One region of the Mammaliicoccus vitulinus genome, then DNA from elsewhere that is predicted to be linked to it. Evidence: riboswitches for the same ligand, from Rfam matches in the RefSeq annotation. Region 1 holds a riboswitch; the other holds the start of a gene.
What was found. Region 1 has a riboswitch for FMN ahead of ribD (bifunctional diaminohydroxyphosphoribosylaminopyrimidine deaminase/5-amino-6-(5-phosphoribosylamino)uracil reductase RibD). Riboswitches for the same ligand answer to the same signal wherever they lie in the genome.
Positions count from the first base shown of each region.

Region 2: linked by a shared signal. The riboswitch ahead of PYW35_RS06530 (ECF transporter S component) and the one ahead of ribD (bifunctional diaminohydroxyphosphoribosylaminopyrimidine deaminase/5-amino-6-(5-phosphoribosylamino)uracil reductase RibD) in region 1 are both predicted to bind FMN.

Region 1 covers NZ_CP118974.1:982,883-991,139, forward strand. The annotation lists gene PYW35_RS05020 (osmoprotectant ABC transporter substrate-binding protein) at 1-743, opposite strand, end outside; gene PYW35_RS05025 (ABC transporter permease) at 759-1,394, opposite strand; gene PYW35_RS05030 (betaine/proline/choline family ABC transporter ATP-binding protein) at 1,408-2,556, opposite strand; gene PYW35_RS05035 (FAD/NAD(P)-binding protein) at 2,815-4,329, shown strand; FMN riboswitch at 4,416-4,548, shown strand; gene ribD (bifunctional diaminohydroxyphosphoribosylaminopyrimidine deaminase/5-amino-6-(5-phosphoribosylamino)uracil reductase RibD) at 4,696-5,742, shown strand; gene PYW35_RS05045 (riboflavin synthase) at 5,747-6,379, shown strand; gene ribB (3,4-dihydroxy-2-butanone-4-phosphate synthase) at 6,388-7,563, shown strand; gene ribH (6,7-dimethyl-8-ribityllumazine synthase) at 7,584-8,054, shown strand; gene PYW35_RS05060 (proline dehydrogenase family protein) at 8,095-8,257, opposite strand, start outside.
Region 2 covers NZ_CP118974.1:1,280,966-1,289,222, forward strand. The annotation lists gene resB (cytochrome c biogenesis protein ResB) at 1-356, shown strand, start outside; gene ccsB (c-type cytochrome biogenesis protein CcsB) at 349-1,566, shown strand; gene PYW35_RS06520 (response regulator transcription factor) at 1,594-2,301, shown strand; gene PYW35_RS06525 (ATP-binding protein) at 2,301-4,040, shown strand; FMN riboswitch at 4,119-4,254, shown strand; gene PYW35_RS06530 (ECF transporter S component) at 4,332-4,880, shown strand; gene PYW35_RS06535 (ferredoxin) at 5,246-5,494, opposite strand; gene PYW35_RS06540 (helix-turn-helix domain-containing protein) at 5,590-6,549, shown strand; gene PYW35_RS06545 (RecQ family ATP-dependent DNA helicase) at 6,536-7,909, shown strand; gene PYW35_RS06550 (LysM peptidoglycan-binding domain-containing protein) at 8,002-8,257, shown strand, end outside.

The sequences.
Region 1 (8,257 bases):
TAAGGTGGGAAGAATTTTAAATCATCTTCTAGTACAACTAAATCATAACTTGCAATTCTACCATCTGTTGTATAACCTAACACGACGTCCATTTTACCTGTGTTGAGTGCATCATATACTAAACCTATTTGCATCGGTCTTGTACGTTTAAAGTCAAAGCCATATTTTTCTTTAAACGCTGGATATCCGTCACCTGGACGTTTCATCCAAGATGAATCGACGCCTGCTTCTAACTTATTCGCAACTTTTTTCATATCTGAAACTTTTTTAAGATTGTACTTTTTTGCAGTTTCTTTAGTAACTATCATGGCATAAGTGTTTTCGAAGCCGTATGATCCATACCATTTTTGATCATAATCTTTATCAAAAGCATTTCTAACTACATTTAATGCTTTTTCACGATCAGTTATAGGATCTTTACCTAATGCGCCCGTTAAATCTGTTCCAGTATATCTAGCACTTGAAATGTTAACGTCGCCACTGTTCTGTGCATTAAATGTCACTGTTGATGAACCTAAATTATTTATAAGTTGAATATTTTTTTCAGTAACATTATCTTTTTTTGCTTCATGTTCAATCATCAGTTTATCTATATGTCCTACTATTTGTGATTCACTCGTATTTTGCATGCCAATCTTTATTGAATTTTTATCACCTGAAGCTCCAAGGAAAGGTAAGGAACATCCAGATAAAATGACTGATAAAGCCATGATTGGCAATAACAATTTAAAATATCTTTTCATGTTTCTACTTCCTCCTTATCTTGAAACCTTTAATCCTTTAGGTGTTACCCAATATTCTATTTTAGATAGTACAAAGTCCATAATAAGTGCAATTAATGTAACGCTTATAGCACCACCAATGATTAGATCAGGTTGGTATAAATTTAAACCATTAAAAATAAAGTCACCTAAACCACCGGCGCCGATGAAACTCGCTAATGTTGCCCAGCTAATTGCATAAACACTCGATAAGCGAACACCACTCATAATAACTGATATAGCTAATGGTAATTCAATCATGTACATCTCTTGAAACTTAGTCATACCCATACTTAATCCTGCTGCTTTTACATTTTCATCTACATTATTTATGCCTATAAAAGTGTTGTTTAAAATAGGTAATAATATATAAATGAATAGTGCGAGTATTGCAGGTAGTTTACCTACACCTAAGAAAGGTATCATTAAAGCTAATACTGCTAATGAAGGGACTGTTTGTAGAACACTAGCTATAGATAATACCACTTTGGCAAGCGTTTTAGTTCTCGTTAACAATATGCCTAAAGGTATCGCTACAAGAATAGCTAATAGTAAAGCGAATAATGAAATATAGAAGTGTTCTAGTGTTTTTTGTATAAGTTCATTCCCATTAACTTGTAAAAATTCAATCACTAATATTCACTCCTTATTGTATTTCATTCTTTTGTGCTTCTTCTTCTGATAATCCCCAAATTGAATCGTAAACGATATCTACTAAACTAGATCTTGTAATAACGCCTTTTATGTAATAATGATTGTCCACGACAGGAATTAACCTAACATTTCGTTTTAGTATTGTACGTACAGAATCTTGAAGCATCGTACCAGTTTTTACAGTGTATATATCACGATGCATAATATCTATGATGTCAGAACCTTTACGATAACCTTCATTTAAATCTTCAACATCAAGATAACCAACCAGTTTACCTTTATCGTTTGTAACAAATAGCGTATCGACACGTCTATCTCTCATAACTGTTACAGCTTCATCGATTGTTTTCTCAGAAGTAATTGTGATAGGACTCTTCATAGCATCGTCAACAACTCTTAAGTTAGGTCTGTCTTGGATTAATCTGTTTTGTCCAATAAATTCACGAACAAAATCGTTTGCAGGGTTTTTTAAAATATTATTAGGTGTATCAAATTGAATGATTTCACCTTCAGACATAATGCAAATCCTGTCAGCTAATTTAATCGCTTCATCCATATCATGTGTTACAAATATAATCGTTTTGCCTAATTTTTGTTGCAATGTTTTAACAAGGTCTTGCAACGTGTCTCTTGTAATAGGGTCTAAAGCCCCAAATGGTTCATCCATTAAAATGATATCTTGGTCAGCAGCCAAAGCTCTTACAACACCAATACGTTGTTGTTGACCCCCAGATAATTGAGTAGGATATAAATCTAAATAAGACTCAGGCAAGTCAACGAGTTTAATAAGTTCTTTTGCTTTTTTCTCTTTATCTTCCTTACGCCATTTAAGTAGTTTCGGAACTAAAACGATATTTTCACGAATGGTCATATGAGGCATTAATCCGATTTGTTGGATAACATAACCTATATTTCTTCTTAAATTCACTGAGTTCATTTTACTTAAATCTTTTCCGTTTAACGTGATAGTACCACTCGTAGGTTCTATCATACGGTTGATCATTCTTAATGCAGTAGTTTTCCCGCTACCACTAGTGCCGATAAATGCTATAAATTCCCCAGTTTCAACTTCCATGTTGATACTGTTTACAGCTTTTTTACCGCCACGATAAACTTTAGTCAAATCTTGTATAGATAACATAACACTTCTCCTTTTTCAAAAATTCAAAATATTAACGCTTACAATTATAACATATTTGTTGCATAATTATAAAAGCTACTCCCAACACGATCATTATGTTTATCGTTATTTGAAAAAAGGAATATTTACGTAAATGCGCGATTATGCGAATCAAAATTATGATAAATTTATATAAAGAGAGATTTTTGTTTGTGAGTTCATTTTTTGTATATGCTTAATTTTGCATATCATACGTTTTAAATTATGGAGGCGATTAATTTGAAAGTTGCAATTATTGGTATGGGAACAGCAGGCGTTAGTACGCTCAATCAATTATCCAAGCATAAAAAATTTAAAAATATAACTGTAGATATTTTTGATAGTGCTGAAGATATGGGAATGGGGAAGCCATTTCAAAATGACAGTGATAGATTATTGATTAATTTACCTGCAAATCAAATGTCTTTAAATCCAAATAATGAAAAAGATTTTAAGAAATGGTATAAGAAAAATGATGAATTTGATTATGGTAAAGCTAAATATTTACCTAGATTAGTATTTGGTCATTATATGAAATCTATCTTAAATGATTTATTGGATAAGCATGATAATATTTTTGTTCATAAACATAAAGTAGATAGTTGTTATGTAGAAGAAATTAAAGATGAACGTGGACAATATAAAATAGATGTTTGTTATATAGAAGATGATGAAGCGGTTTGTCAAAAATATGATTATGTATTTTTAACAATGGGCATGTTACCTTACAAAGATCCATACGGTTTATCAGGGATAGAAGGGTATATTGAATCACCTTATCCAACTACTCAAGCTTTACGTAATGTGAAAGAAAAAGATGATATCGCAATTTTAGGTACAGGACTAAGTTCTATAGATGTCATTAGATATGTTATGGAGAATCATAAACGATTACCTATTGTGGTGACATCTAGAAGTGCACAATTTCCTACTGTACGTGGTATTAAACATGAAATTAATCTGAAATATATTAACGACAAATCTATTGAGAAATTGCAAAAAACGCATAAAGGTATGGCGCCTTTAAAAGAAGTAGAAAAATTATTTGAAAAAGAATGCAATTATCAAAATATTAACTTGCATAAGATGCTGTACCGATTTAAGAAAGATAATGTTTATAATCTGAAATATGATTTGAAACACGAAGATGAAGTAGGGCATTTTCAATCTTTCGTTGAAGAAGTAAAACATCATATGATTCCAATTTGGAATGCCATGACCATTGATGATAAAACGATATTTTTAGAAAAATATGGCCAACATTTCAAGCGCAATACTAATCCTATGCCTCAATCTTCAGCTAAACAATTAATTGAATGGATTGAAAATGGTGATATTGTCGTCAAAGAAGGTTTGGAAAATGTGCGAAAATACTATGGTAAATTTAGATTGAAATATAAAGGTATAGAAAAAGAAGATCGTTACCATTATGTGATCAATGCGACAGGACCGAAAAAGAATTTATCAGAGTTAAGTGAAGATGAACATTTTATAAAAGGTTTAGAAAACAAACAAATAATTGCTGCGCATCCATTTGGAGGCATTCTTGTATTACCATATTCAAATGAAGTTATCAGTCCGAAGTTTGGCACAATGCCTAATTTAAAAGTAATAGGTCAATTAACGAGTGGGGTAAACTTTGATGCGAATGGTGTTTCATTATTAGTAGATCAATCGGTTAGAGCAGTAAATGATTTATATATTGAATTAAAAGAAAGAAAAAATACTCAAAAGATTCAATCTAAAAAGAAATAAATATATAAGAATCTTCATTTGTAATTCTTAGTTAAATGGTATAGAATGACTACATCAGTGATTACTGATGCATATAATTAAATAAGATATTCTTTCGGGGCAGGGTGAAATTCCCAACCGGCGGTATTAAAGCCCGCGACCCATAAATGAAATTTTGTTTATGGCTGATTCAGTGTAATTCTGAAGCCGACAGTATAGTCTGGATGGGAGAAAGAATAAACGACAGCGTATTTATACGTTTATTTCGTTATATTAAAATGTTAATGTCTTTAATCATAAAGGCTTATTTCTTGATACATTTTTTACTCCCAACCACCGAAAAAATTAATTTTTTGGTGGTTTTTTTTAATTTTAGGAGGAAGTTAAATGAATCAATATTTAGATTTTGCTATAGACTTAGCAGAACGTTTGCAAGGTCAGACCGCAACGAACCCTTCAGTAGGAGCTGTAATCGTTAAAAATAATAGAATTATTGGATTCGGTGCACATTTAAAAAAGGGTGAAGCTCACGCAGAAATACAAGCTTTAAAAATGGCAGGTGCTGAAGCAACTGATGCAACAATATATGTGTCGTTAGAACCTTGTTCGCATTATGGCTTAACACCACCATGTTCTAAAGCAATTATAGATAGTGGTATTACTTCAGTAGTATATGCAGTAAAAGATGGTTCTCTTAAATACAGTGGACACGATATGTTACAAGAAGCCGGCATTGAAGTAACTTACGAACCAACGGAAAGAGCACAAGCTTTATACAATGACTTTTTTCATCAGCAAGAAACGAAATTACCTCATATAACAGTAAAAGTTTCTACAAGTTTAGATGGGAAAGTAGCAACTGATAACAACGAAAGTAAATGGATTACTTCTAAAGAAGTGAAACAAGATGTTTTGAAACTAAGAAGTCAACATGATGCCATCATGACTGGTGGTATGACGGTTCGAATAGATAATCCTTTATTAACTACTAGAAGTAAAGGGTTAAAAGAACCAAAACGTTTCGTCTTAACACGTCAATCAGAATTTGATGACAACTTGGATATCTTTAAAGATCATGATAATCCTGTAGTTGTGATAACAGAAGGTTCCGATTTTGAAGTGAAAGAAAACCAAAACATCGAAGTTGTTCATAAAGATTTATCGAATCTAAAAAATGTTCTAAAACATTTATATGATGCTGGATATGCACAAGTTATGGTAGAAGCAGGGCCAAAACTTGTAAGTGAATTTATCGAACAAGATTTAGTAGACCAATTGATTATTTATCAAGCCCCGAAAATGATTGGTGGTCAAGGGAAATATCAATATTATCGAACAGATGATGTTTACCCATTATCCAATAGCAAGTTATTTAAAATTATATCAACAGAAATCATTGGTGGAGATCTTAAAATAATTTTAAGAAAGAAGTGACAAGATGTTCACAGGAATAATCGAAACAGTTGGTGTAATAAAAAACGCAACGACACAAAGTGGTGTTAAGACTTTAATAATTGAAGCTCCTGAAATAACTGATGATTTATCTCTTGGTGATTCAGTAGCAATAAACGGCGTTTGCTTAACAGTTACTGAAAGACAAGCATCAATATTTAAAGTAGAAGTTATTACAGGTACAATCTCTGTCACATATTTAGAGCACTTAAAAACAAATGATAAAGTAAACCTTGAAAGAGCGATGTTAGCTAATGGTAGATTTGGTGGTCATTTTGTAAGTGGTCATGTAGATGGTAAAGGTGTCATAAAACATATCTCTAAAAGAAAAGATGAATGGATAATTGAAATAGCAACTGACGCACAATTGTTAGGACAAATGATTGATAAAGGTTCTATAACAGTTGATGGCGTTAGTTTAACGATATTTAAATTGTATCAGCACAAATTTGAAATTCATTTAATACCTGAGACAAGAGAGCGTACCGTTTTTGTTCATAAAAAACAAGGTGATGAAGTCCATATCGAAACAGATTTATTGTTTAAATATGTCCAAAAAATAACGCATCAAAATAACTCGAATTTATCACAAGAGAAATTATTAAATCTAGGATTTTAGGAGGCTTTATAATGTTTGATAATGTTGAAGATGCTATAGAAGAATTAAAGCACGGTAAACCAATCATTGTAGTAGATGATGAAGATAGAGAAAATGAAGGTGACCTTATAGCAATATCTGAATATTTAACAGCAGATACAATTAATTTTATGGCTACTCATGCTAGAGGGTTAATATGTGCGCCTGTCAGCCGAGGCATAGCTGAACAATTAAATTTAAACTTAATGACTGAAACAGGAGATAAGTTTAAGACAGCATTTACTGTAAGTGTTGACCATGTGTCTTCTACAACAGGTATAAGTGCTTTTGAAAGAACCGACACTATAAAAGGTCTTATTGAAGAAACGTCACCAAGTGCATTTGTGAAACCTGGACATGTTTTTCCATTAATCGCTCAAGATAATGGTGTGCTTGAAAGAGTAGGGCATACTGAAGCATGTGTTGATTTAGCAAAATTATCAGGTGCTAAACCTGCTGGCGCTATTTGTGAAATTATGAATGATGATGGCACAATGGCTAAAAGAGAAGATTTATATCAATTTAAACTTAAACATCAATTAAAAATGATTACGATAGAAGCACTCGTACAATTCAGAAAAAGAAATGATCAAATTATAAAATTCGAATCAAAAGTTCAATTACCAACAGCTTTCGGTGAATTTGATATGTATGGTTTTACATCTGAATTAGATCAAAAGGAATATTTAGCGATAAGTGCTGGCAAAATAGAAAATGGTATGAATGTTCGCATACATTCTGAATGTGTAACAGGAGATATTTTCCATAGTGCGAGATGTGATTGTGGTGAACAATTAGAATATTCTATGAAATATATACAAGAACACGGTGGTATGATTTTATATCTACCTCAAGAAGGTCGCGGTATAGGATTGATTAACAAGCTTAAAGCGTATGAATTAATTGAACAAGGTTACGATACGATATCTGCTAATAAAGCTTTAGGGTTTGAAGCGGATTTAAGAGATTATACTGAAGCTAGTCAAATATTGAAATACTTTAATATAGAAGAAATACAACTTATCAGCAATAATCCTGATAAATTTAATCAAATTGAAGAGCTCGGTATTAGCATTACAAATAGGGTGCCGGTCGTTATGAAACCAAATGAAACAAATGAATCTTATATGAATACAAAAAAAGACCAAATGGGTCACTTATTATAAAAAGAATGGGGCAAATTAAAATGAACTTTGAAGGTAAAATGAACGGATCAGAATTAAAAGTAGCAATAGTAGTGAGTAGATTTAACGATTTTATTACAGGACGCTTATTAGATGGTGCTAAAGATACATTAGTACGACACAATGTAGAAGAAGATAACATTCATGTTGCATACGTTCCAGGTGCATTTGAAATTCCATTAGTTGCTAAAAAATTAGCTAAGTCAGGTAAATATGATGCTGTTGTTACATTAGGCTGTGTTATTCGTGGTGCTACAACACATTATGATTACGTATGTAATGAAGTGGCTAAAGGCATATCTAAAGTAAACGATGAAACAGAAGTGCCGGTTATCTTTGGCGTTGTTACTACTGAAACAATCGAACAAGCTATTGAAAGAGCGGGTACTAAAGCAGGTAATAAAGGCGGAGATGCTGCATTAGCTACAATTGAAATGGCTAACTTGCTTAAAAATATTGAAAGCCAAGTATAAATTATAAAAGCGACAAACATATGTTTGTCGCTTTTATGCATTATTTTTTCTTTAACAATGAGATGCCACCTACGATTAAAATAGAAACACCAGCTAGTAGTGTTGCTCCAAATGCAATTTTGCCTTTGTTTTTCTTATTAAAGATATCTAATAGCATTAAGTTAATATTTTGTGGTCTTTCTGCTAAACGTCTCATGAAATAT
Region 2 (8,257 bases), 300 kb from region 1:
TCTTAAGAATTAAAGAGTCACAAGATATATCTAAAGGTAATCAATATGATGTTAAGTTTGCGAATGCTACCAATCAATGGGCAACAGTATTAGCTGTTAAAAAAGATTTAACGCTACCGATTTTATTTACTGGATTTGTTATATTCTTAATAGGCTTAGCAGTAGGTTCATACATTAATCATAGACGTATTTGGATTAATACAGATAAAGGTGAATTTAATATTGCAGGTCATACAAATAAGAATTACTATGGATTTAGTAAAGAGATTAATCAAGTACTAGATAAACATCAAATTACCCATATTAAAGATACAAAGGAAGACATACACGAAAGCAAGGAGGCAAATAATGGATAAAGATTTCATTTTAAATATAAGTAATATCAGTTTATATTCTGCATTTATATTATATTTAGTAGCAGTTGTACCATTTTCATTTTCAGTACGTTCTTCTAAAAATAGAAGCGCGAAAATTGGTGTAGCATTAACAGCTATTGGTTTTGTATTACAAATCATATACTTTATTACAAGATGGATTGCTGCAGGACATGCGCCAGTAAGTAATATGTATGAATTTTTAACAATGTTTGGAATCATGATGGTAGGTGGTTTTCTTGTCATTTATTCAATATACAAAACACCTATTCTTGCACTGTTTGTTTTACCAATCGCTATGCTGCTTATAGCGTATGCAAGTATGTTTTCTAGAGATGTTTCACCATTAATTCCTGCATTACAATCTAGCTGGTTAGCGATACATGTTATTACAGTAACGATTTCTTACGGTATTTTATCAATAAGCTGTGTTGCTGGTTTGATTTATTTATTTGCAGCAGTCAGCCCGAAAGAAAAGTCTATACATAGTTTCTTTGTTGAAGTGATTATGTATTTCGTTATTATCATAATCGGTTTTATTTTAACTACGGTGGTTATGAAAGATATTGCAGGATACGACGACACATACTTCTTTATAGATAAGAACGATAATAATTCCGTACAACATTATCATTTACCTGCATTTGTAACACAGCAAGATAGTCTGCTCGTGGATCATGTATCAGGAAGTGATTATGAACCAATCGAAAGAACGGATATATTAAGTTGGAGTAAAATTGAATTACCTGCAGTTATAAATGCTCAAAAATTAAATACAGTGATTTGGTCGATTGTTATTGGCTCGGTCTTATATGGTATACTGAGATTGATTTTAAAAGGAAAAACATTGTTCAGTCTTATAAAACCATTGACGAAAAGAGTCAATCTATCCTTAATGGATGAAATCGGATATCGAGCAGTAATTATTGGATTCCCTCTATTTGCACTTGGTGGTATTTTATTCGCTAGTATCTGGGCTCAAATGGCTTGGAGTAGATATTGGGGATGGGATCCTAAAGAAGTATGGGCGCTCATCACATTCTTGTATTATGCGATATTCCTGCATTTAAGATTAGGTAAAGGCTGGGAAGGTCGAAAATCAGCATGGTTAGCTGTTGGCGGCCTTGCAATAATACTATTTAATGTTATTGCAGTTAATTTAATAGTAGCTGGTTTACATTCTTATGCTTAAAAAATGCTAGAAGGGAGTTCAGCAAGTATGACAGACCGTATTTTAGTTGTAGATGATGAAGATAGAATTCGCAAGTTAGTAACAATGTACCTTGAAAGAGAAGGTTATGAAACAGATGAGGCTGAGAATGGACAAATCGCCTTAGATAAAGCTTTAAACGAAGATTATGACTGTATATTGTTAGACTTAATGTTACCCGAAATAGATGGTATTGAAGTATGTAAAAGAATTAGAGAAACAAAGTCAACACCTATTATTATGCTGACTGCTAAAGGCGAAGAAAATAATAGGGTAGAAGGATTTGAAATTGGAGCAGATGATTACATAGTAAAACCGTTCTCTCCAAGAGAAGTTGTCTTGCGTGTAAAAGCATTATTAAGACGCACGACAAATCATTCAATGGTTAATCAAACTAATACAGCGAAAGATTTAATTGTATTTGAAAATCTTGTCATTGATAATGATGCACATCGTGTATTAGCTGATCATAAAGAAGTGAATTTAACGCCTAAAGAGTATGAATTATTATTGTATTTAGCAAAATCACCAGATAAAGTATTTGATAGGGAACAACTCTTAAAAGAAGTATGGCATTATGAGTTCTACGGAGATTTAAGAACAGTTGATACCCATGTAAAAAGATTGCGTGAAAAGTTAAATCGCGTTTCAGAAGAGGCTGCGCAAATGATTCATACAGTGTGGGGCGTAGGTTATAAATTTGAGGTTCCTGAATAATGAATCGATTAAATAGTGTTGTTGTAAAACTGTGGTTATCTATTATATTAATAGTAACGACAGTTTTACTTTTATTAAGCGCCTTTCTCATAACTTTTTTGCAATCATACAATACTTCCAATACAGGTGAGAACTTATACAATAATGCCAGTAAAATTGAACGGCTACTTCTTAATTCACATGAGAAAGAACATGTGATTGATTATGCTAAAGAACTAATTGAAGATCCAGCAGGACTCATTATCATTAAAAACAATCAGGATTTAACGAAACAATCTGACGATCCACTAAAAGATGTCATGATTGATGAAATTAGAACAAATCATGCTTTTGACAAAGTTTTTAACAAGGATAAACATGTATTAAAAGAAATCAATTTGTCATTCAATGGTGAAAAGCACACCTATATTTTATTAGGTTATCCATCGCAAGCTTTTCAAACAGATGAAGCGGGTATATTTTTATTCCAAGATATCAATACCATTAAAGAAGCTCAAAATGTCGTGACGCTCAGTATTTTAGTTTCTGCAATTATATTATTAGTTGTCAGTACAGTATTTGCATTTTTCCTTTCAAATAGAATTACTAAACCGCTCATTCAACTTAAACACGCTGCTTTTAAAGTTGCGAAAGGTCATTATACAGAGAAAGTTCCTATTTATACGCGTGACGAAATTGGAGAACTAGGTTTGGCATTTAATAAAATGAGTAAAGATATAAGAACGAATATTGATGACGTTAAATCAAAAAATAACATTCAAGAAAAACTTATAAATTCTATGATTGATGGTGTGCTCGGTATAAATGATAAAAATGAAATCATTATATCTAATTCCAAAGCCGATGCATTCTTAAAAGAAGTTAAAGAATATCAACATGTAGATATTTCAATTCAAAGAAATGAAACATTTAAAGAGAAAAACACTCAATTCTTTGAGTATGAAGTAGGTCATAAATATTATGTTGTAATATCAACATACATTGACAGCATACAAAATGATGGTTCATCTGGAATTGTTGTTATCATTCGAGATATGACTGAAGAACACCATATGGATCAAATGAAAAAAGACTTTATAGCAAGTGTTTCACATGAGTTAAGAACACCTATTTCCATGTTGCAAGGTTATACAGAAGCTATCGTTGATGGTGTAGTGACAGACAAAAAAGATGTAGATGATTTTCTATTTATCATTTTAGATGAGTCTAAAAGGTTGAGCAGGCTCATTAACGAACTATTAGAAGTTGCCAAAATGGATGCTGAAGGTATTAAAGTTCATCTAGATGAATTTGAAATATCGACGCTCATCAATAAAATAGATACTAAATTTTTGCCACAAGCACGAGAAAATGGCTTGAATTTAAACGTAAAACATATTGGCGAAGCTATTAATTGGTACGGTGATAGTGATAGAATCGAGCAAATATTAACGAATTTAATTGATAATGCTGTAAGATATACGCATCAGAAAGATTCAATTGACGTTATATTCGATGACACACAAGAAGAAGATTTTGTAATCACTGTTCAAGATACAGGAGTCGGTATTGCGAAAGAACATTTAGAACAGATTTTTGATCGATTTTATAAAGTGGATGCATCACGTACAAGAGGTAAACACGGTACCGGACTTGGATTGTTTATCGTACAAAAGATTGTCGATGCTCATGATGGTACGATAAATGTGACAAGTGAACAAGAAAAAGGCACGAAATTTATAATTACTTTACCTAAATAAATAAATTATGAGTCGTTTTAATGAAAGTTTTTTAGTATTGTGCTAATATATGAATCATAAAAATAAAATTTAATAAAAATTCATCTTCGGGGTTTGGTGTAATTCCATACCGGCGGTTATAGCCCGCGACCCAATACATATGTTTATATGTGCATTGGCTGACTTAGTGAAAATCTAAGGCCGACAGTTAAAGTCTGGATGGGAGAAGATGGAGGAAAAGATCTAGTTTATGCTAGGTTTATTTGCTATTGCTTTCCTCCTATTCTTACGAGATGAATAGGAGGAGTTTATATGTCTAACGATAACAAAACAAAACGCTTACTCACTGTAAGTATGCTTATTGCAATCAGCTTTATTTTAATGTTTTTAAAATTTCCATTGCCATTTTTACCACCATATTTAACGATGGATTTCAGCGATGTGCCAGTACTTGTGGCGACATTTGCATTTGGCCCAGTATCAGGAATATTAGTTGCATTATTTAAAAATGTATTAAACTTTTTAATCGTATCACATGAACCAATCGGAAATACGGCTAACTTTTTAGCTTCAGTTTGTTTAATTATACCAACATACTATTTTTACCGTATTAAAAAATCTAAACTGTTCATGGGTTATGGTTTAATAACAGGTGTCATATTGATGACTGTATTTATGAGTTTAATGAACTATTTTGTATTATTACCTTTATACGGTCAAATCATGAACTTAGCAGATCTTGCGCATAATTTAAAAATGATTGTATCTGCAGGTATCATTCCATTCAATTTAATAAAAGGTATTGTGATTTCAGTCATATACTTAATCATCTTTGATAAACTCAAAACAATTATAAAATAAATTAAAACATATCACGCTACTGAATTTTCTCAGTAATAGCGTGATATGTTTCTTTATTTTGAGCATGATATTTTCTGAGTCTTCGTGCGTTTTATCCATGAATTTATCAAGTCAGGCTCCACATGATAAATAGAGCCGTTGATATTATCAAGTCAGACCCACATGATAAATAGAGCCGTTGATATTATCAAGTCAGAGCTCACATGATAAATAGCAAACAATCTTTATAATTCTCTCCAAGATTTTAAAACATACCAAGCTATTTCATAAAAAATAACAACTCATTTCTAGCTGAATACATCAGTGAAATGAGTTGTTATTTTTTTATGAGCAAAGGAATGATTCCCAAGCTTTATTAATCTATATTATTCGAATTTAAGTGCGTCTCCGTCAAACGATTCATCTGCTATTTTAATTGAATCTGTTGGACAACCTTCGAAAGCATCTTCCATATCTTCGAGTAATTCTTCTGGGACAGCTTCGATTCCCTTATTGTCGTCTAATATTACGTAGGCGATTCCCTCATCGTCATAATCATATATATCGGGGGCAGCTGCTCCACATGCACCACACGCGATACATGTATCCATATCTACTATTGTGTATTTAGCCAAAATTTTCGCCTCCTTTAAAAAACATGCTACACTTATTATACATACTTATTTTAGTGATAACACATATATTTTTCAACATTTTTATAATAAATGAGGTGACTGATTTGCAAGACATAATTATGAAAACCCTTTCTATGAAACACGAAAATAAAACGTATAAAAGTATTTATAATATTTTAACTGGGAAGAAAACGCACCAAACATATTTTGATGCTACGATTGAGCATTTAAAATTATATTATGGTTGTTTACCTAACCTAAAATATGCGGATTTTGAAAAGGTTGTTGAACAACAAATAAATAAAGATTTAAAGCCGATTGTAGGTGACTATTTTTACCATCAAGCCACACAAACAGTAGGCACTTTATTACTGTTAATTCAAATGGTTAGCCAGAGAAAACATGAACATTTCTCTTATCAACCCATTATTAATGATAAAACGATACAATTCAAGGCAAAAGAATTATACATATCTATTAAAGATGATAGTGAAAATCAATTTATAACAGAAGTTCATCACTTATTTGAAGATATGAATCAATTTTTTAATGAAATCTATGTTCATTACTTATTAGCAGGTTATCGAGAAACCCCATATACCACAGAACAAATAGCACTGTTAGAAGATATATCTATTATTAAATTAAAAGCGCATTTAGTGGAGGAATATCAATTTATACAAGTAACGCTGCAAAATGAAGACAAATACCCAATTTTATCTCAAATTAAATTTATGCCTAAGTTACATCAACAAACATTAACGACTTATCAATTATTAAATCAAACTTACGATATTGAAACATTAGCACGCTTAAAAAATGTTAAGTCGCATACAATTCATGATCATGTCATAGAAATGTATATTAAAGGTTATTTAACAGATAAAAACAAGTACATTGATGATGATAAATTTTTGGGATTTGTAAAAGTTTTTGAAGACAAGCCAAATCAAAATTTGAAATATTATTATGAATCATTAGGTGAATTCACTTATTTTGAAATTAAATTAATGTATGTGATCTATGCAATGGAGGGATTGAATGTTACACAGTAAACTCAAACAATATTTTGGATATGAAACATTTAGAAATGGGCAAGAAGAAACTGTTCAAAATATACTAGATGGTCATGATGTATTAAGCATTCTTTCAACTGGTGCAGGTAAAAGTTTGTGTTATCAATTACCAGCTTATATTACGGGAGGTAGGGTTCTCATCATATCACCTTTAATTTCATTAATGGATGATCAAGTTGTACAAATGAAATTAAATGGAGAAAAAAATGCGGTAGCCATACATTCAGCATTATCGATTGATGAAAAGCGAGACATATTTAAATCTTTATCTCAGTATCAATTTATATTTTGTAGTCCAGAGTTTATTTATGAAGAGCATAATTTCAAACATTTCAAATCAATAGATTTTAAATATATCGTATTAGATGAAGCGCACTGTTTAAGTGAATGGGGATTTGATTTTAGACCACACTATGCACTCATTTCAAAAGTGACGCAATATTTTAATCATGCTCAAGTAATTGCGTTAACGGCAACATTAACGGATAAAATGGTGGAAGATATACAAGAAATTACGAAAAGAACATTCAAAATACATAAAGAAGGATTAAATCGTTCAAATATTATGTATCATCATTTTAACTTTGAGAGCGAAGAAGAAAAAGACAAATTTTTATTAAATGAAATAAAAGAATCAGGTCCTACTATCATTTACGTATCTTCAAAGAAAAAATGTCACGAATTAGCTGATATTATATATAAAGAAGGTTATTTAACGGGTATTTATCATGGTGATTTAGACTATCAAGAAAGAACAACAGTTCAAACACAGTTTATTAACAATGATATCAAAATAATCGTAGCGACAAGTGCTTTCGGCATGGGTATAAACAAACAAGATGTTAGAACAGTTATCCATTACCATTTGCCAACATCTCCTTCTAAATATGTCCAAGAAGTTGGTAGAGCGGGGAGAGATGGTGAGCCGTCACAAGCATTAAGTTTATTTACGTCGCGTGATTTATTAATTCTTAATCACTTGGCACATGATCATGGAATCGATTTAGATATGCTTAATTTATACGAACAAGGGTATCAGTTAAATGAGGAAGTTACGACGAATATTAAATTCCTTCTTGAGCTATATCCTTTCGAACAATTAAAAGATAAAATTCAAGCAGAACAAGATCAAAAATTAGCTGCATTTCATTATATGAAAAACTATATTCAAAGTAACTATTGTAGAAGAAGTTATTTAATGCAATATTTCAATGAATCTGTTAATCAAAAAGATAAATGCTGTGATAACTGTAACAATGTAAAGTTATTAAAATTACCGAACATTAAAGAAGTTAAACGAAGAATATCTTATCAAAATAGATTAAATGCAATATTTTAATAGGATTGCTTTACTTGATAAGTTGAACAGGGATATAATGAAGTATAATTCAATATATTTAAAATCAAAAAGATAATGATGAGGTGAGTTTATTGTCTAAAGATAATTTTAAAGACGAGTTTGAAAAGAGTCGTCAACCGATAGAACGACCTGAAGACAAGGTAAAGAAAGAAGAAGTAAACACCGAAGAGACGAACAATAATAGTCAATCTAATCGGAAAGAAGTAGAAGATTCAAAACAAGATAATAAGCAACAGCGTAAAAACGAACAAACGTATCCACCAAGAGGTGCATTAAGAAGACAACGTAGAAAAGAAGAGGCTAATAAACAGAAGAATAACGAAGATG